Regions from separate parts of the Ancylobacter sp. 3268 genome, predicted to be linked through region 1. Evidence: riboswitches for the same ligand, from Rfam matches in the RefSeq annotation. Region 1 holds a riboswitch; each other region holds the start of a gene.
What was found. Region 1 has a riboswitch for thiamine pyrophosphate ahead of J2X65_RS10575 (ABC transporter substrate-binding protein). Riboswitches for the same ligand answer to the same signal wherever they lie in the genome.
Positions count from the first base shown of each region.

Region 1 (5,725 bases):
TCAGCAGAACGTCGACAATGCCTTCGTCGCTCGCCGGCACCAGCCGACGCAGTTCGACATTCTTCTCGTGGCGCGACAGATGCTCGGCGAGATCGACGCCGGGGAGCCGGCCCGGCTTGGACTTGCCGGTCTCCACCACTGCCACCTCGACGAAATCCGCCTTCTCGACCAGCGGCCGCGCCTCGGCCACCGCACGGGCGGAGGCGCGCCCGCCGTCCCAGGCGACGAGGATGCGGCGGGCGGAGAAGGGCTTGGCCTGCTTCATCGGCACCAGCAGCAATGAGCGGCCGGATTCGAACAGCACCGCCTCGGCGATCACCTCTTCGGGGCCCATCCGCTCCGGATCGGCCTGGCCGACGATGGTGAGATCGAACAGCCGCGCCATGGCGCCGATCTGCTCGGCGGCACCGCCGGGCGTGCCGTCGATGCTGCGCACCTCAGCGGTGATGCCGACCGCGCGCGCCGACTCGCCGAACCGCTCCACCGCCAGCTTGGCGAGCCGCTGCCCCTCGGCGCGTTGCGCTTCCAGGAAGTCAGTGGAAAAGGCTTCGGTATAGACCGGCGGAATATCGATGTCGTAGCTGACCGCCACCGCGGTGAGATGCGCGCCCAACGCCGCCGCCGCGGACACCGCGTAATCCGTGGTGGCATCCACCCCCTCGCCGACGCCCAGGCTGACGAGAATGTCCTTGATCATGCCTTCCTCCACTTCACAGGCTTCATCATTGTTACCTCCATCAAGTTGGCCCGGTATTGACCGGCGTCAAGCCCATTCCCCGTCCCCGAACATTTTCCGCCCGACCGCTCTCGATCCGCGGGAACAAGACGCGGTAAGACGGCAATCCGAAGCCCCTCCGCCCCTGCCGGCGGTCCAGGGCCGTCCTTGCCGGGCGACGCGAATCCGCCGCCCCTCGAATGGAGAACCTCTGATGGCCGGGCTAGTGCGCGCCTGTCTCGTCACGGCCCTGCTGCTGGGTCTATGGGAGATCGCGGTGCGGCTGGCCGGCGTACCCGCCTACATCCTTCCCACTCCGTCACGCATCGGGCTGGCGCTCTGGCTGAACCGCGCGGTGTTGTTCGACAATGCGCTGATCACGCTCGGGGAAATGCTGCTCGGCCTCGTCTGCGGCAGTGCGCTCGGCATCGCCTGCGCCCTCGCCATGGCGACTTCGCCGACGGTGCGGCGCGCCATGCGGCCGGTGCTGCTGGTGGCGCAGGCGCTGCCGGTCTTCGCCATCGCGCCGCTGCTGGTCATCTGGTTCGGCTTCGGCCTCGCCTCCAAGATCGTCATGGCCAGCCTGATCATCTTCTTTCCCGTCGCCTCCGCCTTCCATGACGGGCTCGCGCGCGCCGATCAGGGGCTGGTCGATCTCGGGCGGCTCTATGGCGCCGGCGATCTCGCCATGCTGCGCTTCATCCGCGTGCCCTCGGCGCTGCCGGCGCTCGCCTCCGGGCTGCGCGTCGCCACCGCGGTTGCGCCGATCGGGGCGGTGGTGGGCGAATGGGTCGGCGCCTCGGCCGGGCTCGGCTATCTGATGATCTATTCCAATGCCCGCATGCAGACCGACATGGTGTTCGCGGCGCTCGCCATCCTGCTGGCGGTGGCGCTGATCCTGTTCGCCCTGGTCGACCGCGCCCTCGCCCGGCTGGTCCCCTGGGCGCCGGAGACCGGCCCGGCCCGCGAGTGAGCCCCACAGGGGCAGTGGACGAGAAGTGCGGTAACGAGCAAGGTTAGCTTTCCGTCGATCCTGTGAGGATCCATGATTCCACGCCAAGTCGTCTATGAAGCGCTGGTGGACGTGTTCGAGCTGTCGCCCGTCGCCATCTGCATTTCGACAGCCGAGTATGTCTCCCGGTACATCATGGCCAATCCGGCCTATCTGAGCCTGATCGGCCGCAGCTGGGAGGAGATCGCCGACCAGCCAATGTATCTCGACACCGTCAGGAGGCTCGACGATCCGCAAAGGCTGCGCCGCCTGCACGAGTTGGAGACGGTCGGGTTGTACCAGCTGGAGGAAGTGGACCTGCGGCACTCGTCCGGCCGCATCATTCCCACGCTCATCTCGACCCAGTGCCGCACCATCAATGGCCAGCAGCTCGACATCGAGATCATCATCGACAACACCGAACGCAAGGCGTTCGAGCGCGGCATATTGGAGGCGGCCTATACCGACGTGGTGACCGGATTGCCGAACCGCGCCGCCTTCGACCACCGATTGCGCAACCTCCTGGCGCAGTGGCAGGTCGATCAGGGCGTGGCGCTCGCTTATATCGACCTGAACGGCTTCAAGTCGGTCAACGACCGTCACGGCCATCTCGTCGGCGATCGCGTGCTCCGGCATGTGGCGGAGCGTCTGGGCCGCTATGTGGATCCGCAGCGCTTCGCGGCGCGGATCGGCGGCGACGAGTTCGTGCTGCTCTCCACCTTCCCGCGCGATCATGCTCCGACCGCCGACGACCTGCATGTCTTCGCCGAAACCATCTGCACCGCGATGCCCATCGACGATCATCAACTCGCCATCGGCGCCGCCATCGGGGTGGCCATGTGCAAGACGGCCATCGATGCCGATACGCTGCTCCGGCACGCCGACACGCTGATGTACGCCGCCAAGGCGACCGGCCAGGCGATCGCGGTGGATTCCGGCTGGATTGACGGCGCATGAGCCTGCATCTCACCAATCAGGACGCCCGGCGCATCTTCCTGGCGAAGCAGGGCCTGTCTCGCCCGCCCGGCCGCGCGCTCAGCAAGCCCGGACTGCTGGAGCTGATCCACGAGCTCGGCTTCGTGCAGGTGGACAGCATCGCCACGGTGGAGCGCGCGCATCATCACATCCTGTTCGCCCGCGCCCAGACCTATCGGCGCGAGCACCTCACCGCCCTCGCCGAGCGCGACGGCGACCTGTTCGAGCACTGGACGCACGACGCCGCCATCATCCCCTCGGCGTTCTACGGTTATTGGAAGCACCGCTTCGCCCACGCGCGGGAAAACCTCGCCCAGCGCTGGCGCTCGTGGCACGAGAACGGCTTCGAGCAATCGGTCGACCATGTGCTGGAGCGCATCACCACCGAGGGTCCGCTGATGGCCCGGCATTTCGAGGCGGAGGAGCGCATCCCCGGCGGCTGGTGGAACTGGCATCCGGCCAAGACGGCGCTGGAATATCTCTGGCGCACCGGCCGTCTCGCCATTGCCGGCCGCGACGGCTTCCAGAAAATCTACGACCTTGCCGAACGCGTCATTCCCGCCCGCCATTACGGCAGCGAAGTCACGCGCGAGGAATTCGTCGACTGGGCCTGCGCCTCGGCGCTGGAGCGGCTCGGCTTCGCCACCCATGGCGAGATCGCCGCCTTCTGGGACCTGGTGTCGCCGGAGGAGGCGCGCGCCTGGGTACTCGCCAATCGCGAGAAACTGGAGGAAGTGCGGCTCGTCACCGCCGATGGCGGCCGCCCCCGCGCCTCCTTCGCCTTTGCCGGCAGCGGCCCGGCCTTCGACGCGCTGCCGGAGCCGCCGGCGCGGCTCAGGGTGCTCAGCCCCTTCGACCCGCTGCTGCGCGATCGCAACCGCGCCGAGCGGCTGTTCGGCTTCTCCTACCGCATCGAGGTGTTCGTCCCGGCGGAGAAGCGGGTCTACGGCTATTATGTCTTCCCGCTGATGGAGGGCGACCGGATGATCGGCCGCATCGACATGAAGGCCGAGCGCAAGGCCGGCACGCTCGACGTCAGGCGCCTGTGGCTGGAGCCGGGCGTGCGAGCCTCGGCCGGCCGGCTGGAGCGGCTCGACGCCGAACTCGCCCGCATGGCCCGCTTCGCCGGGGTCGAGGGCGTGCGCTATCTCGACGGCTGGCGAGGGTGAGCGGTCGCGGCCGAAGCCGGCTGGCGCAGCGATTGCCGTGGCATACCAGCTCTGCTAGGCTCCGACCTGTCCGAGGGGTGTCCCGCCGGCCTTCAGGGGTCGAAGGGGCTGAGATGGCATCCGCCAGACCCTTTGAACCTGATCCGGGTCATGCCGGCGAAGGGACGGAACGACGGCGAGGCAAGTCATCCGCGTGATGTTCGTTCCTGCGCCGGATTTCCCCCGAAAGCTCATGTGCCGGATCTCCGCAAACGGGAGGAGATCCAAATGTTCGTCAAAACCATCGCCGCCGCCGGCATCGCCCTGGTGCTTTCGCTTGCCCCCGCCGCCGCGGCCGACAAGCTCACCGTGCTACTCGACTGGTACGTGAACCCCGACCACGCGCCGCTGGTCATCGCCAAGGAAAAAGGCCTTTTCGCCGCCCACGGCCTCGACGTCGAACTCGTCGCGCCGGCCGATCCTTCCGCGCCGCCGCGCCTCGTCGCGGCGGGCCAGGCCGAGGTGGCGGTCAGCTACCAGCCGAACCTCTATCTCGCGGTGAAGGAGGGCCTGCCGCTCATCCGCTTCGGCACGCTGGTCTCGACGCCGCTGACCGCGCTGGTGGTGCTGAAGGATGGGCCGATCAAGTCGCTTGCCGATCTCAAGGGCAAGACGGTCGGCTTTTCGGTAGCGGGGCTGGAGGACGCGCTGCTCGGCACCATGCTCGCAGATGCCGGGTTGAAGCCGAGCGACGTTACCATGGTGAACGTCAATTTCGCCCTCTCCCCCGCTCTGGTCTCCGGCAAGGTCGATGCGGTGATCGGCGCCTACCGCAATTTTGAGCTCACCCAGATCCGCCTCGAGGGCAAGGAGGGCACCGCCTTCTTCCCCGAGGAGCACGGCGTGCCGGTGTTCGATGAGCTGATCTACATCACCCGCAGGGATCTCGTTGCCGATCCGCGCCTCAAACGCTTCCTCGCCGCCGTGGAGGATGCCACCATCTATGTGCTCAACCACCCGGACGAAGCCTGGGGCGTCTTCGTGAAGGCGAACCCCAAGCTCGACGACGAGCTCAACCGCACCGCCTGGACCGATACGCTGCGCCGCTTTGCCCATGCGCCGGCGGCGCTCGACGCCGGCCGCTATGCCCGCTTCGGCGAATTCATGAAGCAGCACGGGCTGATCCATACCGTCGAGCCGGTCGCCACCTACGCCCCCGCGCTGCCCTGAGCCGACACGCCGCGCGCTTCGACGGCGCGCGCCATCCGCCGCCGCGGGAGTGTTGCCGTCTGGCCTCACGTGCCGAACCGGCAAATCGGCGGACGTCGCCCTTCCAGCCCGCCCTAGGCGATGCTACCCGTCCGATGGGATGTGAGGCGATCGCAGGGGGGAACGGCATGGGCAATGGCGGCTATCACATGGTGGCGGTCCTCGTCGGCTTGGCAGTCGGCGTTGCCGGCGTCGCCTTCCATCTCGGCGTCGAGGGCCTCACGGCCGCCTGGCCGGCGCTGCTGCGCGACACGCTCGGGCTGGCGGGCACGGCGCTTTACACCGCCGCCGCGCTCGTCGCCGCCGCCATGGCGGTCGCCTCGCTGTTCCTGGTGCGCCGCTTCGCGCCGGAGGCCGGCGGCTCCGGCGTGCCGGAGATCGAAGGCGCGATGGAAGGCCTGCGCGAGGTGCGCTGGAAGCGCGTGCTGCCGGTGAAGTTCGCCGCCGGCCTGCTGTCGCTGTCCTCCGGCATGGTGCTCGGCCGCGAGGGGCCGACCATCCATATCGGCGCCTCCATCGCCAAGGCCGCCGCCGATGTGACGAGAATGTCGTCCGAGGACATGCGGGGCCTGCTCGCCGCCGGCGGCGCCGCCGGCCTCGCCGCCGCCTTCAACGCACCACTGGCCG
Region 1 covers NZ_JAVDUX010000006.1:99,889-105,613, forward strand. Annotated here, with positions in the region: gene J2X65_RS10555 (universal stress protein) at 1-697, opposite strand, end outside; gene J2X65_RS10560 (ABC transporter permease) at 930-1,688, shown strand; gene J2X65_RS10565 (sensor domain-containing diguanylate cyclase) at 1,761-2,663, shown strand; gene J2X65_RS10570 (winged helix-turn-helix domain-containing protein) at 2,660-3,850, shown strand; TPP riboswitch at 3,914-4,032, shown strand; gene J2X65_RS10575 (ABC transporter substrate-binding protein) at 4,118-5,059, shown strand; gene clcA (H(+)/Cl(-) exchange transporter ClcA) at 5,227-5,725, shown strand, end outside.

Region 2 (5,725 bases), on a different contig from region 1:
GCTCCCAATTCCGGTTCCCCTCTTCCACGCGCGGCGCGCGCCAAAATGGCATCGCAGGAATCGGGCGGTCAGCCGCAAATTCCTGCTAACCTCTTATCCGCGCGAAGGTCCCGCTGTCGAGGGTACGGGTGCGGCCGCCCGGCGATTGGAGGTAATACTGTACAGTTGAACGATGGACGGCGCGGCACTGTGCTTTCCCTGTGACGCCCTGACGCCACATTTGGCGGCACACTCGAGCCCACCTTTGCCATGCGCCGATTCGCGCCTCTCGCTTTGCCGTTGACCCATGCCCCAGTTGCTCGTCCGCACCGAACGATTTCCCATTGCCGGGCGCTTCACCATCGCCCGCGGCTCCAAGACCGAGGCGGCGGTCGTCGTGGCCGAGATACGGGATGGTGCCCATGTCGGGCGCGGCGAATGCGTGCCCTATCCGCGTTATGGCGAGAGCGTCGCGGCCACGGTCGCGACACTGGAAGCCCTCGCCGATGAGATCGCCGCCGGCCTGGATCGCCACGCCTTGCAGCGGCGGCTGCCGCCGGGCGCCGCCCGCAACGCCCTCGACTGTGCCCTGTGGGATCTCGAGGCCAAACGGAGCGGTCGGCGCGTCTTCGAGCTCGCCGGCCTGCCGGCGCCGCAGCGCGTCGTCACCGCCTACACGATCAGCCTCGATACGCCGGAAGCGATGGCCGAGGCCGCCCGCGCCGCCGCCCGCCCGCTGCTCAAGCTGAAGCTCGGCGCTCCCGGCGATGCCGAGCGGCTGGCCGCCATCCGTGCCGCGGCGCCGGCGAGCGAGTTGATCGTCGATGCCAATGAAGGCTGGCGCGCCGAGGAGCTGGCCCTGCATTTCGATGCCTGTGTCCGCGCCGGCGTCACCCTGATCGAGCAGCCGCTGCCCGCGGGTGCCGACGCGGCGCTGGCCGATCTCCCGCGCCCCGTGCCGGTCTGCGCCGATGAGAGCGCGCATGGCCGCGACAGTCTCGCCGGGCTGGTCGGCCGCTACGACGCCGTCAACGTCAAGCTCGACAAGACCGGCGGGCTCACCGAGGCGCTGGCCTTGGCGCGCGAGGCCCGCGCCGCCGGGCTCGACATCATGGTGGGCTGCATGGTGGCGACCTCGCTCGCCATGGCGCCGGCGCTGCTGCTCGCCGGCCTCGCCCGCATCGTCGATCTCGATGGCCCGCTGCTGCTGGCGCGCGACCGCGAGCCGGCGCTGCGCTATGAGGGCAGCCTCGTCTTTCCGCCGGCACCGGAGCTCTGGGGCTGAGCCGCCGGGCCGCACCTCATCCGTCGTCGCGGGACCGCAGGCGATGGGTGAGCAGTGCCAGCACCGCGCCGACCCCGCCCAGCCCGGCCGCGAGGAAGAAGGTTGCGGCACCGACGCGGCTCCATAGCGGTCCGGCCGCCAGCGTGGTCAGCGCCACGCCGATCGTCACCCCCCAGGTCGCCATCGCCTGCAGGCTCGCCCCGCGACCGGCGGGAGCATGGCGCGCCACCAGCTCCACCATGCCGAGATAGGTGCAGGCGAAAGTGCCGGCGTGCAGCGTCTGCAGCAGCGGCAGCAGCGCCGCCGGCGGATCGAGGCCCATCGCGGCGAAGCGGATCACCACGCAGCCCCCGCCCAGGGCGATCAGCAGCGCCGGCCCCAGCCGCGCGGTCAGCCGGGTGCCGAAATGGAACAGCAGCACCTCGGCCATCACCCCCACCGCCCACAGTGCGCCGATGGCGGCGCCGCTCAAGCCCTGGGCCTGCCAGTGCAGCGACGAGAAGGCGTAGAGCACGCCGTGCGAGCCCTGCACCAGCGCCGCCGCGCCGAGGCCGAGCACCAGCACGGGCGGGATGCGCCCGCCGGCAACCTCGCGCCTTGCGCCCGGGGTCGAAGCCTCCTCCAGCGGCAGCGCCAGCAGCGCGCAGGCGAGGCATCCCGCCACGATCAGCCAGAGGATGCCGTCGCCGGGAAACGCGCCAAGCACCGCTCCGCCCACGAGGCTGCCGCCGATGAAGCTGATCGAGCCCCAGAGCCGCGTGCGGCCATAATCGAGGCCGATCGCCCGGCGTCGCGCTACCGTATAGGCATCGAGCACCGGCAGCGTCGGCTGCCAGAACACCGAGGCGAGGCCGAGCGCCGCCAGCATGGTCCAGGGTCCCGGTGCCGCCAGCACCGCAAGGAAGCAGAGCGCCGAGGCGAGCGAGTACAGGATCACCGTCAGCCGCGGCCGTCCGGTACGGTCGGCGAGGAAGCCGCCGAGCGGCTGGGTACACAGCCGCGCCAGCAGCGGCACCGACAGCGCCACGGCGATGAAAGCGGCGTCATAGCCCCGACCGGCCAGCCAGACCGGGAAGAACGGCAGATAGATGCCGATGCCGAAGAACAGCCCGACATAGACGCTGGCGATGATGCGGCGCTGGACGATCACGACGGCACGGGCGCAGGAACCGACTCGCGCGGAATGCGCGGCAGGCGCTGCGATAGCACCACCCGCCACCGCTGCGAATGCCCGCCCGCCGCCAAGACCCTTAATGGCCGCCTTTGCCCCACCAGGCGTGGAAATGGTGCACCGGCCCATGGCCGTGCCCGATCTCCAGCTGGTCGGCAGCGCCGATGGCGCGGGTGAGATAGGCTTTGGCCGCTTCCACCGCCGGGCGGAGCGCCAGGCCCCGCGCCAGTCCGGCGGCGATGGCGGAGGAGAGCGTGCAGCCGGTGCCGTGGGTGTTGCGGGTGGCGAGCCGCGGCGCCGACAATTCCAGGAAACCGGCATCGTCGAGCAGCACGTCGACGCTGTCCGGTCCTTCGCCATGACCACCCTTGATCAGCACCGCGCGGGCGCCGAGCGCGCGCAGCTTCTCGGCCTGCCGGCGCGCATCGGCAAGTCCGGCCGCCGGGGCCTCGTCGAGCAGCGCCGCCGCTTCCGGCAGGTTGGGAGTGATCAGCAGCGCCCGCGGCAGTAATTGGCGGCGCAGGCTGTCAATGGCTTCCGGTACCAGCAGCCGGTCGCCGGAGGCCGCCACCATCACCGGGTCGAGCACCACGGTGCCGAGCCGGTGCCGGTCGAGCCCCTCCGCCACCGTCTCGATCACTTCGGGGCGCGAGAGCATGCCGATCTTCACCGCGTCGACCTTGAGGTCGGAAAACACCGCATCCAACTGCGCGGCGATGAAGCCGGGGGGCACGTCGTGAATGCCGGTTACGCCCAGCGTATTCTGTGCGGTCAGCGCGGTGATGACGCTGGCGCCGTAGACGCCGAGTGCCGAGAAGGTCTTGAGGTCGGCCTGGATTCCGGCGCCACCGCCGGAATCCGAGCCGGCTATGGTCACGGCGATGGCGGTGGGTACGGTGTCGGCGGTGGTCGTCTGCTCACTCATTCGGCGCCTCCTGGCCGCCGAAGGCCGGGCGCGTCCGTGCGGGGCGCGAATGCCCCGTTGCGCGCGACCCGTTTCCTCCGCCGGCATGACCCGGATCAGGTTCGTGGGTTGGCACCGGAATTCCTCCCGGCATCGCCTCTCAGCCCCGCAGCTCGCCTGCGGGACACCCCAACGCGATCGTCGCCAATGAGTTAAGCGATGCCGTCGCCCGGCGCAAGGCGGCGAACGCTTCCCCGCCGGGGGTTGCGCCGGCGGTGCCCTTCTGGTCCTGTGGCGGCACACGTTCAGGCTACCGGAATCCCGCCATGGTCCCCTTCTTCATGCAGATCAAATGCCATCTCGGCCGCTCCTACGAGGTGGCCAATGCCCTTGCCGATGCCGAGATCGCGTCGGAAATCTATTCCACGGCCGGGGATTTCGACCTTCTGGTGAAGTTCTACGTACCTTCGGAAACCGATATCGGCCATTTCGTGAACCAGAAGGTGCAGACCATTCCCGGCATCCAGGACACCCGCACCATCATCACCTTCAAGGCGTTCTGACCGTCGTCGACGGTCAAACGAAACCGGGCTGCCGGACCGCCGGGCGGCCCGCATGTGGCGTCAGGTTACCGGACCGCCGGGCGGCCCGCGAGTGAAGTCAAGTCGCCGGACCGCCGGGCGGTCCGGCTGCGGCATCCTCCTCCCGCCTCACCCCGAGCTGGCGCTCGCGCAGGATGACGAACAGCCCGGCGCCGATGACGATCAGGCCGCCGGCCACGACCAGCAGCGGCGGTATTTCGCCGAACAGCACGAAGCCGAGCAGCAGCGACCACAGCATCGCCGAATAGTTGAACGGCGCCACCACCGAGGCCGGCGCAAAGCGGTAGCTCTCGGTGAGCAGGATCTGGCCCACGCCGCCGAACAGGCCGATGGTGATCAGCAGTGCCGCGTCACCCCAGCCCGGCAGCACCCAGCCCCAGGCCGCGGTGGCGAGGCCGGCAACCGCCGCCAGCGACTGGAAATAGAACACGATCGCCGCCGTGCTCTCGGTGGCGGTCAGACGCCGCACCTGCACCATGGCGCCAGCGGTGCAGAAGGCGCCGACCAGCGCACAGGTGGCGCCGATGGCGCTTTCGCGTGTCTCGAACCCGCCGCCAATATGCGGCCACAGCATCACCACCACGCCGGCAAGGCCCACCGCCACTGCCGCCCAGCGATAGAACTGCACCCGCTCGCCCAGCGTCACCGCCGCCAGCGCCACGGTGATCAGCGGCGCGGTGAAACCGATGGCGGTGGCGTCGGCGAGCGGCAGAAAGGCAAGGGCGGTGAAGGACAGGCTCATGGCCAGAACGCCGATGATGCCGCGCAGCACATGCCCGAGCGGATGGGCGGTGCGCACCGCCGCGCCGATCTCGTTGCGCAGGGCCAGCAGCGCCATCAGCGGGAACAGCGCGAAGAAGGAACGCGCGAACACCACCTCGCCGGTCGGAATCCGTTCCGAGACGATGCGGACCATGGCAGCCATGATGGTGAAGACGAAGGTCGCGCCGATCTGCAGCGCGATCCCCTTGAGCGCGTTCATGCGCGCCATGGAGCATGAGTCCCGCCTTGCGACAAGATGATCTTCCGCAGGGCGGGAATGCGTCAGGGAAAAGGATTTCCACCCGCGAGCGCGATCCCGCCGAACACGATCGCCGCCGATGCCGCAAGGCAGGCCAGCGCCGCCGCGATCGACCCCGGCGTCGCCGCCGCGCGATCGGCATAGGCGCTCGCCGGCTTGTGCCCGGTGATCATCGCCTTGACGAGGTTGTCGCCGCCGAACAGCGAATAGGCGATGTTGGCCACCACATGCAGGCCGATCAGCCCCAGCAGGATCGGATAGATGCGTTGATGCAGCATGGAGCCGAGCGAGATCGCCTCGCCGCTCGCCGCCGCCACCATCGGCCCGTCCACCATGATGTCGTCGGTGGTGTAGAGCCCGGCGATCGCCTGCCCCCCCACCGCCGCGAGCAGGGCGATGGTCATCCAGCCGCCCAGCGGGTTGTGGCCGAGATAGGCCACCTTCCTGCCGGTCACCAGCCCCCGCACATAGGAAACCGCCGCGACGGGCCCGCGCAGGAAGCCGAGGAAGCGCGCCGTGCTGCCGCCGACGACGCCCCACAACAGCCGGAACACCAGCACGGTCAGAATGGCGAGGCCGTTCCACATGTGCCAGACCAGCCCGACATCGCCGTAATATTTACTGGCGAAGGCGAGCCCGACCAGCGCCGCCAGCGTCCATTTCGCCAGCCGCGTCGGCAAGTCCCAGGCCAGCACCGTCACCTGCCTGGCCTGCGCGCTCCGCGACCTGCCGGAGCGGGCCGCCTCCGCCGGATACATTTCGG
Region 2 covers NZ_JAVDUX010000013.1:109,309-115,033, reverse strand. Annotated here, with positions in the region: gene J2X65_RS18570 (ABC transporter permease) at 1-8, opposite strand, end outside; gene dgcA (N-acetyl-D-Glu racemase DgcA) at 287-1,264, shown strand; gene J2X65_RS18560 (MFS transporter) at 1,281-2,414, opposite strand; gene thiD (bifunctional hydroxymethylpyrimidine kinase/phosphomethylpyrimidine kinase) at 2,515-3,360, opposite strand; TPP riboswitch at 3,416-3,541, opposite strand; gene J2X65_RS18550 (Lrp/AsnC ligand binding domain-containing protein) at 3,666-3,902, shown strand; gene J2X65_RS18545 (DMT family transporter) at 4,000-4,932, opposite strand; gene J2X65_RS18540 (cytochrome b/b6 domain-containing protein) at 4,986-5,725, opposite strand, start outside.
Region 2: linked by a shared signal. The riboswitch ahead of thiD (bifunctional hydroxymethylpyrimidine kinase/phosphomethylpyrimidine kinase) and the one ahead of J2X65_RS10575 (ABC transporter substrate-binding protein) in region 1 are both predicted to bind thiamine pyrophosphate.

Region 3 (5,725 bases), on a different contig from region 1:
TTTCACCGCCCGCGCCTGGGTGTCGTCGACGCTCTTCAGCTTGCCGCCGAACACCGGACAGGCGGCGACGGTGGCGATCTTGAGCCCCGGCAGCCTGACGTCGATGCCATAGATGGCGGTGCCGTCGACCTTGCCGGCGGCGTCGAGGCGCTTGGCCGGGGTGCCGATCAGGGTGAACTTGTCCACCGGCTTCAGTGCGACGTCCTTCGGCACCGGCAGCGCCGCCGCCTTCTCGGCGAGCGAACCAAAGCTCGCCTGCCGTCCCGAGGCGGGATGGAGGACGATCCCGTGCGCGGCATCGCAGGCGGCCGGATCGACCCCCCACATCTGCGCCGCCGCCGCCACCAGCATGGTGCGCGCGCTGGCACCGGCCTTGCGCAGCGGCTCATAGAAGCCGCGGATCGAGGTGGAGCCGCCGGTAACCTGGAAGCCGATCGCCGGGTTGCCGTAGAGCTTGTCTTCCGGCGGCGCGTGTTCCAGCCGCACCTGCGACAGGTCGATCTGCAACTCCTCGGCGATCAGCATCGGCAGCGAGGTGTAGGTGCCCTGACCCATCTCGACCTGCGGCATGACGAGGGTGACGGCGCCGTCCGTGCCGATGCGGATGAAGGCGTCCGGGGCGAACGGGCCGTCGGCCGCCAAGGCCTCGCCGCCAAATTTCGGCAGGCCGACCGAGAGGAGGAGGCCGCCGCCGGCGGCAAGGCCGGCGACGAGAAGGCTGCGGCGCGTCAGGCCGGTGCCCGGTACCCGGGTCGAATCCGGCATTTCGGCTGATGTGCCGGCGGGAGCGAGAGCATTCAGCATGGCCGCCTCACTTGGTTTCGCCGGCAAGCGACGCCGCGGCGACCTTCACCGCCTCGCGGATGCGGGCATAGGTGCCGCAGCGGCAGATGTTGCCGGACATGGCGCTGTCGATGTCGTCGTCGGTCGGCGACCTGGTGTCGGCGATCAGCGCGGCCGCCGACATGATCTGGCCGGACTGGCAGTAGCCGCACTGGACCACGTCGAGGTCGAGCCAGGCCTGCTGGACATGGCGTCCCGCCGGGACGGTGCCGATCGCCTCGATGGTGGTGATGGCGGACTCGCCGACACTGTCCACGGTGGTGACGCAGGAACGCACCGGCGCACCATCCAGATGCACGGTGCAGGCGCCGCACAGGGCGGCGCCACAGCCGAATTTCGTGCCGGTCATGCCGAGCACATCGCGTATTACCCAGAGCAGAGGCGTGTCGTCGTCGACATCGACCTCATGGCTCGTGCCGTTGATCTTCAGGACAAATGACATTGACGCCTCGCATCATCCAGTCGTCCCGCACGGATGCTCGCGATACCGCCAACAAAACAAACCGTCGACTTGGCCGAACGCTGGCTCCGCGGGAGCTACACAAATTCAGCATATACGACGCGATAAGGCCCCCGATCACAAATTAGCGTAAGTCTAAACTGACGCAACCAAAGGATGGTCGGCGCAAACCGAGATATGGCTTGATCGGCGGGGCTCGACCCGCCCGCACGCCGTGGACGGCGCATGTACCCGGGACCGCCGGTGCGGCAACCCGCCGGGCCGGGCCGGGGCGGACGTGCGGAATTCCCGGCGGACTCCGGCCCCTGAACCAGTCGGCCACGCCATATGGCCGACTGGACCGCAACGGGCGGCACGAGCCGCGGCTGCAATACATCAACGGGTTGGAAGATAGAGCTGCCCGCCCTCGCGATATTTCTCCGCCATCGCTGCCATGCCCTCCCTCTGCGCTTCCGCCCGAATGTCGTGGGAGATGCGCATCGAGCAGAATTTCGGCCCGCACATCGAGCAGAAATGCGCCACCTTGTGCGCCTCCTTCGGCAATGTCTCGTCGTGGAAGGCGCGCGCGGTCTCCGGGTCGAGCGACAGGTTGAACTGATCCTCCCAGCGGAACTCGAAACGCGCACGCGAGAGCGCGTCGTCACGGATCCGCGCGGCCGGATGCCCCTTGGCGAGATCGGCCGCGTGCGCGGCGATCTTGTAGGTGATCACCCCGGTCTTCACGTCGTCGCGGTCCGGCAGGCCGAGATGCTCTTTCGGCGTGACGTAGCAGAGCATGGCGGTGCCGAACCAGCCGATCATCGCCGCGCCGATGCCGGAGGTGATGTGGTCGTAGCCCGGCGCGATGTCGGTGGTCAGTGGCCCGAGCGTGTAAAACGGCGCCTCGCCGCAGACCGCCAGTTGTTTTTCCATGTTGGCCTTGATCTTGTGCATCGGCACATGGCCGGGGCCCTCGATCATCACCTGGCAGTCGTTGGCCCAGGCGACCTGGGTCAGCTCGCCCAAAGTCTCCAGCTCGGCGAACTGCGCCGCGTCATTGGCATCGGCGATCGAGCCGGGCCGCAGCCCGTCGCCCAGCGAGAACGACACGTCATAGGCGCGGCAGATCTCGCAGATCTCCTCGAAGTGCTCATAGAGGAAGCTCTCGCGGTGATGGGCGAGGCACCACTTCGCCATGATCGAGCCGCCGCGGGAGACGATGCCGGTCACGCGGCCGACGGTGAGCGGGATATAGGGCAGCCGCACCCCGGCATGGATGGTGAAATAGTCCACGCCCTGCTCGGCCTGCTCGATCAGCGTGTCGCGGAACACCTCCCAGGTGAGATCCTCGGCGATGCCGCCGACCTTCTCCAGCGCCTGGTAGAGCGGCACGGTGCCGATGGGCACTGGCGCATTGCGCAGGATCCAGTCGCGGATGTTGTGGATGTTGCGGCCCGTCGAAAGGTCCATCACCGTGTCGGCGCCCCAGCGGATCGCCCACACCATCTTCTCCACCTCCTCCGCCATAGACGAGGTGACGGCGGAATTGCCGATATTGGCGTTGATCTTGACCAGGAAGTTGCGTCCGATCGCCATCGGTTCGCTCTCGGGGTGGTTGACGTTGGCAGGAATGATCGCGCGCCCGCGCGCCACCTCGTCACGGACGAATTCGGGTGTGACGAAATCCGGCACCGCCGCGCCGAAGCTCTCGCCGTCGCGCTCGCATGCCGCACGCACTGCGTCACGGCCGAGATTTTCGCGGATGGCGACGAACTCCATTTCCGGGGTCACGATGCCGGCGCGGGCATAGGCGAGCTGCGTCACCGCCCGCCCGCCGGTTGCCTTCAGCGGCCGGTGCCGCACCGGAAAGGGCGGGGTGAGACGTTCGTCGCTGACGAACCCGTTATCCTCCGGCCGGACCGCCCGCCCCTCATAGGCGGCGACGTCGCCGCGCGCCTCGATCCAGCCGGCGCGCAGGCGCGGCAGCCCCCCGTCGATGGCGATCCGCGCGGCGGGATCGGTATAGGGACCGGAGGCGTCGTAGACCGTCACCGGCGGCTCGCCGGCGCTGGGATGCAGGGCGATCTCGCGCATCGGCACCCGCAGGGACGGATGCAGCGTGCCCGGCTTGAACACCTTCGTCGAGGCCGGCAGCGGGCCGGTGGTGACGAGAGGCGACGCGATGGTCAAGGTCTTGGTGTTGTTGAAGATCGTCATGGGTCGAGGCTCCTCGCAGCGTGCATGGAGACCCAGATCTGACGGGAATGATGATGGAGGACCCCCTTCGTTGAGAAAGGGAAACCGGCCGCGCTCGCCGCGACGCATCCGCACCGTCCCTACGCCAGTATGAACTGGATCAGGTTCAACGGGTCACTGCGCCGCAACAGCCGCGAGGGCCGCACCCAGCAGTATCTCAGCCCCTTGTCGGGACCCCCCTGGTGAATGTCCGGGAGGGTGCCCCCTTCGTTTCCGCCTGTCAATCGAGCGCGAGAGGCGGTCGGCGGCGCCTGTCACCGAGACGATGGCGCTCGCCTTCGGCATGCCGATGGTCTTTGCCGGCCGGCGGAATGACGAGCGGACCGCCTGCGGCAGGATCACCGTCGACAAGGTTGGCACCGGCTGGAGGCCGGGGACGCGCGCGGCTTCGCGCTGCCGCCGGCCTACCGGCACCTTGGTGCGGCGGCGGTCGGCGGCATGGGGCGGGCGACTGTCCTCGAGACCTCGACCGAGCCGGGCGCCGGTCACAAAAGCTTGCGTCGCCGTTCTCCATCTTGCCGGCAAGGCGAACGGCGACCAACGTGCTGCACGCCTTCCTCTACGTCCGGACCGCCATGGACCCGCTCTCCGACCTCCTTTCCCTGCTCGAGCCCCATGCCTATGTCTCTTCCGGCTTCGCGGCCGGCGGCGACTGGGGCGTGGAGTTCGGCGACCAGAGCACGCTCATCAAGTGCTACGCCGTCGTGTCCGGGGGCTGCTGGCTCGCCGTCGATGGGGTGAGCGAGCCGGTGCGTCTGGAGGCGGGCGAGTGCTTCGTGTTGCCGAGGGGGCGGCCGTTCCGAATGGGCAGCGACCTCGGCCTTCCCGCCATTCCCTCCGGCCAGATCTTCCCGCCCGCCCGGCACGGTGGGGTGGTGACGCTCAATGGCGGCGACGGGTTCGCGCTCGTCGGCAGCCGCTTTGGCGTCCGCGGCAACCATGCCGACATGCTTTTGGGACTGCTGCCGCCGATCGTCCATATCGCCGGGCAGGCGGGACAGGCGGCGTTGCGTTGGGCGGTCGAGGAGATGATGAAGGAACTGCGCGAGCGGCAAGCCGGCAACGAGCTCATCCTCCAGCATCTCGCCCAGATGATGCTGGTGCAGGCGCTGCGGATACATCTGGAAGCCGGTGCCGGCGTCGGTTGGCTGTTCGCGCTGGCCGACAGGCAGCTGGGTGCGGCGATCCGCGCGATCCATGCCGCGCCCGCTCATGGCTGGACCTTGAAGGAACTTGCCGACCGGGCCGGCATGTCGCGATCGACCTTCGCGCTTCGCTTCCGCGAGAGCGTGGGCGAGCCGCCCATGCAGTATGTGGCGCGCTGGCGGATGCTGCTGGCCAGCCACCGGCTGGAGAACGGCAGCGACCCGGTCGGGGTGATCGCGCTGGCGGTGGGTTATGAATCGGAAAGCGCGTTCAGTACCGCCTTCAAGCGGTTCATGGGGTGCTCGCCCCGTCATTACGGGCGGACGGCACCGGCCGGCGCCCGGCTGGCGGAGTAGTTCCGTCCGGCGGGTGCACGGCCGAGCGCGACCAGCGTGGGAACATCCTCTGTTCGCCTTCCGCGATCGTCGCGAGGATGGCCGCCGCGGCAGTTCGGCGCTCTTCGCGCCGTGAAACAGCCCCGCCGGCCGGCCCGCCCCCGAATGAACGAGGCTGCGCTCGCCGGCGCCGCCGCGAAGAGCTCAGCCGGCGAGCGCAGCCTTCACCCGGTCGGGAAGGAACGGGTAGTGACGCAGCCGCACGCCGCCGGTGAGCCGGGCCACGGCGTTGGCGATGGCCGGCCCGATCGGCGGGAGGCCGACCTCGCCGATGCCCGCCGGCTTGTTCTCCGGGGTGGGCGTCACCGTGACATGGATGCGCGGCATCTCCGACATGCGCAGGACGCGGTAGGTATCGAAGTTGGCTTCCTGGACTTCGCCGGCCACGATGTTGATCTGCTCGTAAAGCGCGTGGCTGGCGCCGAAGACGATCGCGCCGGCGATCTGTGCCTCGATGTTGCGCGGCTGGATGGCGACGCCGGGATCGACCACGCACCACACCTCGTGCAGCCGGATTTCGCCGCTCTCCCTGTTCAGGGACACTTCGACCACCTCGGCGCAATGGGCGCCGAAGGCATCGGTATAGGCGAGGCCCAGTGCTCGCCCCTCGCGCGGTCGCGGCCACTCGGCCAGCGCGGCCACCGTC
Region 3 covers NZ_JAVDUX010000015.1:21,319-27,043, reverse strand. Annotated here, with positions in the region: gene J2X65_RS19915 (molybdopterin cofactor-binding domain-containing protein) at 1-765, opposite strand, end outside; gene J2X65_RS19910 (2Fe-2S iron-sulfur cluster-binding protein) at 812-1,285, opposite strand; gene thiC (phosphomethylpyrimidine synthase ThiC) at 1,679-3,499, opposite strand; TPP riboswitch at 3,598-3,729, opposite strand; gene J2X65_RS19900 (AraC family transcriptional regulator) at 4,114-5,040, shown strand; gene J2X65_RS19895 (molybdopterin cofactor-binding domain-containing protein) at 5,224-5,725, opposite strand, start outside.
Region 3: linked by a shared signal. The riboswitch ahead of thiC (phosphomethylpyrimidine synthase ThiC) and the one ahead of J2X65_RS10575 (ABC transporter substrate-binding protein) in region 1 are both predicted to bind thiamine pyrophosphate.

Region 4 (5,725 bases), on a different contig from region 1:
CTGCCGCTGCATTCGCTGGGGGCCGATGGACGCATCCAGCAGGTGAGCCAGAGCTGGCTCGACCTCCTCGGTTATCGCGAGGAGGAGGTCATGGGCCGGCTGCTGACCGATTTCATGACGCTGGACTCCGCCCGTCGCCGCAATGAGGAGCATTGGCCGCGCCTGCTGAGTGCTGGCGAACTGCACGAGGCAGAATACACAATGGTCGCCAAGGACGGGCGACATATTGATTGCGTTCTCTCCGCCGTCGCCGAGCGCGATGCCGAGGGACATCTCGTCAAGACCTTATGCGGTCTCGTCGATGTAACGGAACGCAGGCGGGCCGAGGCGGCGCTTCGTCAGGCGCAAAAGCTGGAGGCGGTAGGACAGCTGACCGGCGGAATCGCCCATGATTTCAACAATCTGCTGGCGGTGATCGTCGGCAATCTCGAACTTGCGCGCCGCCGGGCGCAGGAGGATGAGCGCCTGCGGGTCCTGTTGGAGAACACAATGCAGGCGGCGCAGCGCGGCGCCGCGCTGACCCAGCGCATGCTCGCCTTCGCTCGCCGGCAGGATCTCAAGCCCGAGCCGGTCGACGTGCCCGAACTGGTGCTCAGCATGGCGGATCTGCTGCGCCGCTCGATCGGGCCGACGATCAGGGTGGAGACCCGCTTTCCGCTCGGCCTGCCGAGGGCAATGGTCGATGCCAACCAACTTGAACTGGCGCTGCTCAATCTCGTCGTGAATGGCCGGGATGCCATGCCGGAGGGCGGCACCATCGTGATCAGCGCCAGTGAGGCCAAGGCGGAGACCGTGGGGGAGGGGGCCGAGGGCAGCTTCCTGTGCCTGACGGTTGCCGACAATGGCGTCGGCATGGACGAGACGACGCTGGCGCGGGCCACGGAGCCGTTCTTCACCACCAAGGGGGTGGGCAAGGGAACGGGCCTTGGCCTTGCCATGGTGCATGGGCTGGCGGCGCAGTCCGGCGGCCGGCTGACACTCACCAGCCGGGCGGGGCAAGGTACTGCGGCGTCCATATACCTGCCGATCGCCCCCGGCGCACGCGCCCCGATCGCGGCGCCAGCGGCGCCTGCGCCCGCGCGCCCGCGACGCGAGGACGGTTCGCAGCGCGTGCTGGTGGTCGACGACGATCCGCTGGTGCTTTCCGCGACCGCGGCCATGATCGAGGATCTCGGCTATCAGGTCGTCGAGGCGAGCTCGGGTAAAGAGGCACTGGCGCTGCTGGCCGATGGCGAGACCTTCGACCTCGTTCTCACCGATCAGGCGATGCCGGGCATGACCGGGTTGCAGCTCGCGGCGGCGATTGGCGAGCGTTTTCCGTCACTTCCGATCGTTCTCGGCACCGGCTACGCGCAGCTGCCCGACGGGGCCGATGCCCGTTTCCGCCGGCTTGCCAAGCCGTTCGGGCAGGATGCGCTCGACCGGGTGTTGAACGAGGTGCTGCATCGGCCGGTCGACAACGTGGTGTCCTTATCGTCGCGGCAGGCGTGAGGGAATATTGTCGACCGCATCGTGACAGCGTGCCGACGAATGATTATATCAGATGCGTCCGGGGGAGCCTCGTCAGGAGGCTGAGAGGCCATCGGCGCAAACAGCTTGAATATCAGCGTTTTGCGGCATGGCGACCCTTTGAACCTGATCCAGTTTGGACTGGCGGAGGGAGGCTGCATGAGCGATCCGATCATTCTCCATCATGACGAAGCCGCGCCCGCCCGCGCCGCGAATGCCATGCGTGTCACCATTGTCGGCGCCGGGGTCGCCGGGCTGACCTGCGCGCACGCTTTCGCGCAACGGGGCGCGCAAGTTACTGTTCTTGAAAGGAAATCCGGCTCGGGGCAGGGGTGCTCCTGGTATGCCGGCGGCATGCTGGCGCCGTGGTGCGAGCGCGAGAGCGCCGAGCCGCTTGTCGCCGAGCTGGGTTTCGAGTCGCTCGACTACTGGCGCCGCGAGGTGCCGGGCGTTCCCGCCGAGGGGAGCCTTGTGCTGGCGCAGGCGCGCGATCTGCCTGATCTGAAACGCTTTTCCCGCCGCACCGAAGGCTATGACTGGATCGACGGCGCCCGGCTCGCGGAGCTGGAGCCGGATCTTGCCGGCCGCTTCGAGCAGGGGCTGTTCTTCCCGACCGAGGCGCATCTCGAGCCGCGCAAGGCGCTCGCCGCGCTCACCGGACGGCTGGTTGGCGAGTATGGCGTTACCTTCCGCTATCAGTCCGACGTGTCCAGTGAGGTGTACGATCCGGCCAACTCGTCCGCGCCGGTGGACGATGGCGCCGATGTGGTGCTGGATTGCCGCGGGCTCGCCGCCCGCGACGTGCTTGCCGACCTCCGGGGGGTGAAGGGCGAGATGCTGGTGCTCTACTCCACCGAGATTTCGCTGAAGCGTCCCGTCCGCATGCTGCACCCGCGCATCCCGGTCTATATCGTGCCGCGTGGCGACGGGCATTTCATGATCGGCGCCACCTCGATCGAGAATGACGAGCGCGGGCGGGTGACCGGGCGCTCGCTGCTGGAGCTGCTCTCCGCCGTCTATGCGCTGCATCCCGCCTTTGGCGAGGCGGAGGTGGTGGAGATCGGCGCCGATGTGCGGCCGGCCTTTCCCGACAACCTGCCGCGCATTCGCCGGCGTGGCCGCACGATCCTCGTCAACGGTTTCTACCGCCACGGCTTCCTGCTGGCGCCGGCGCTCGCCCGCCGCGCCGCGGAGCTGGCTTTCGACGGGACGCATTTCCCGGAGGTGATGGATGAAGATCATCGTGAATGGTGAGGCGGCGGAGATCCGCGCCGCCACCCTTGCCGAGCTGATGGCCGAGCTCGGCTATGCCGATGCCATCGTCGCCACCGCCGTGAACGGGGCGATGGTGCGCAAGGCCAAGCGTGACGCAACCCCGATCGCCGCCGGCGACCGGGTGGAGATCCTCGCGCCGATGCAGGGAGGCTGAGATGGACGCCTATACGCCCCACGCCGCCGCCGACCCGGTGGAATTCTACGGGACGCAGGTACAGTCGCGGCTGCTGCTCGGCACCGCGCAATATCCCTCGCCGGCGATCCTGGCCGAGGCGATCCGCGCCAGCGCGGCGGAGATCGTCACCGTGTCGCTGCGCCGCGAATCCGGCGCGGCGAAAGCCGGTCAGAGCTTCTGGCAGCTGATCCGCGACCTCGGGGTGAAGGTGCTGCCCAACACCGCCGGCTGCAAGACGGTGAAGGAGGCGGTGACCACCGCCGAGATGGCGCGCGAGCTGTTCGACACCCCGTGGATCAAGCTGGAGGTGATCGGCGAGGACGACACGCTGCAGCCCGACGTGTTCGGCCTCGTCGAGGCGGCGCGACTTCTCTCGCGCGACGGCTTCCAGGTGTTCCCCTATACGACGGACGACCTGATCGTGGCCGACAAGCTGCTCGCCGCCGGCTGCGAGGTGCTGATGCCCTGGGGCGCGCCGATCGGTTCCGGCCGCGGGCTCAACAACCCCTATGGCCTGCGCTCGATGCGGGCGCATTTCCCGCGCGTGCCGCTGGTGGTGGATGCCGGGGTGGGCGTGCCCTCGCACGCGGCGGCGGCGATGGAGCTCGGCTATGACGCGGTGCTGCTCAACACGGCGGTGGCCAAGGCTGGCGACCCGGTGAAGATGGCCCGCGCCTTCGCCCTTGCCATCGAGGCCGGCCGCGAGGGCTTCCGCGCCGACCCGATGGAGGCCCGCGACATGGCGGCACCTTCCACCCCGGTGATGGGGCAGGCGCATTTCGGCTAGAGGACTTCCGGTGGGCTCGAGTGCACCGGAAGGACTCCAGCTTGCTGTTTTCACGCGTTTTCTTCTCGCGAGCCGGCATCCGCTTCGCCCGAAAATGCGCCAGACGCCCCGCCTTGGCGGCGTGGACGGATGCCGTCGTCCCCGGCCGGGGCGACGCCTGCCCCGCGGCAACGGCAAAACCAAGAAAGACGCCCCATGAAGCTCGACCCCTTCTACCTGATCGTCGACCGCGCCAGCTGGCTGCCGCGCCTGTTGCCGCAGGGCGTGAAGCTGGTGCAGCTGCGCGCCAAGGACATGGAGACGGACGAGCTTCGGCGCGAGATTGCCGAGGCCAAGGCGGTGTGCGCGCGCTACGGCGCGCAGCTGGTCGTCAACGACTATTGGCAGCTCGCCATCGATGCCGGCTGCGACTTCGTGCATCTCGGCCAGGAGGACCTCACGGAGGCCGACGTGCCGGCGATCCGCCGCGCCGGAATGCGGCTCGGGGTCAGCACCCATGACGAGGCGGAACTCGACACCGCGCTGGCGGTGCAGCCCGACTATGTGGCGCTGGGGCCGGTCTATCCGACCATCCTCAAGGCGATGAAATGGGCGCCGCAGGGGCTGGAGCGCGTGGCCGGATGGAAGAAGCGGGTCGGCGACCTGCCGCTGGTGGGCATTGGCGGCGTCAATCTCGACCGGGCCCGCGGCGTGCTCGACGCAGGCGCCGACAGCATCTCGGTAGTGACCGACGTGCTGCTGAACCCGCATCCGGAAGCCCGCGCCCGCGCCTTCGTCGAACTGACCCGCGACTATGTGTGAAGGCGAGGCGCACTGCGCCTCGCCGCGCCCGGCTTTCGCCGGGCTCCATTCCCTTGGGAGGCTGGAGCCGGACATGCGCCTTCCGCTTGCCGGCATCATTGACCCGCGGCGGAGGCGGGGGCGACGATGGGCCTCCCGGCGGTCGCGCGGGCGGCCCTTGACCTGTCCCTGAGCCGGGCGGGCTCGGCTGGTTATCGACAATCCACAGGCGCATTCCGGCGCGCGGCCGATGCGCGCGCCGGTGCCCCGACGTGGCGGCGGGCCTGGGGCGTCCGCCCGCGCTATTCCGCCACCGCCCTATCCGAGGGCACCAGCGAGACCGGTGAATCCTGCCGCATGTCTTGCCGCATGTCTTGGCGCACATCCTGCCGCACGTCCTGCCGCGTCTGCTGCCGGGCCTGCTCCCGCAGCGCGCGGATGCGGTCGGCGAGCAGCGGCGCACCGCCCACCGGCGGATTGGCCGCGAGGATGGCGTCGATCGGCGAGCCCGCGCCTTCCAGCGTCGCCACCATGGCGGCCACCTCGGCCCCGATCTCGCCGATGCGGGCCCGCAGCGCCGCCGCATCCGGCGTGCCGCCGCCGGCCTCCGGCCGCAGCGCATCGAGGCGGGCCTGCACGTCGCCGCGCTCCGCCCGTGCCTTGGCGAGCGCGCCTTCCAGCATGTCGATCTCCGCTCGCAGCATGCGGGCGAGGTCGTTCGCCTGAGCGGCCGCGGCTTCGGCCGAGCTCTGCGCGGCGTGAGCGGCAGCGACGGCGCTGTCGGCCTGATGCAGCGCCTCGTCGCGGCGGGCCTCGGCGGCGCGGGTGCGCTCCGTCAGCCGTCCGGCCTCCATGCCCAGCGCCGCGAGATCGGTGGCGAGCACCTCGGCACGCGCGGACGTCGTCTCGAATTCGAGCTGCAGCGCCGCGAGACGGGTGGTGAGCTCGGCCGTGCGGGCGCGCTCGGCGGCAAGAGCCTGCTCGCTGTCGCGCAGCCGCACGCGATCCTCGGCGAGATGGGCGGAGGTGGTGGCAAGGTGACGGTCGAGATCGTCGACCCGCGCCTTCAGCGTCTCGCGCAAGGTCGTCAGCGCCGCGTTCTCGACCTCGAGGCCATTGGCGCGGGCCGCGGTGTCGTCCAGCGTCCGGCGGGTGGCCAGCAGCGCGGTCTGGGTGGTCTCCAGCGTCGCGCGGGTTTC
Region 4 covers NZ_JAVDUX010000003.1:45,052-50,776, forward strand. Annotated here, with positions in the region: gene J2X65_RS04660 (MHYT domain-containing protein) at 1-1,491, shown strand, start outside; TPP riboswitch at 1,542-1,679, shown strand; gene thiO (glycine oxidase ThiO) at 1,729-2,763, shown strand; gene thiS (sulfur carrier protein ThiS) at 2,741-2,938, shown strand; gene J2X65_RS04675 (thiazole synthase) at 2,940-3,746, shown strand; gene J2X65_RS04680 (thiamine phosphate synthase) at 3,942-4,547, shown strand; gene J2X65_RS04685 (hypothetical protein) at 4,829-5,725, opposite strand, start outside.
Region 4: linked by a shared signal. The riboswitch ahead of thiO (glycine oxidase ThiO) and the one ahead of J2X65_RS10575 (ABC transporter substrate-binding protein) in region 1 are both predicted to bind thiamine pyrophosphate.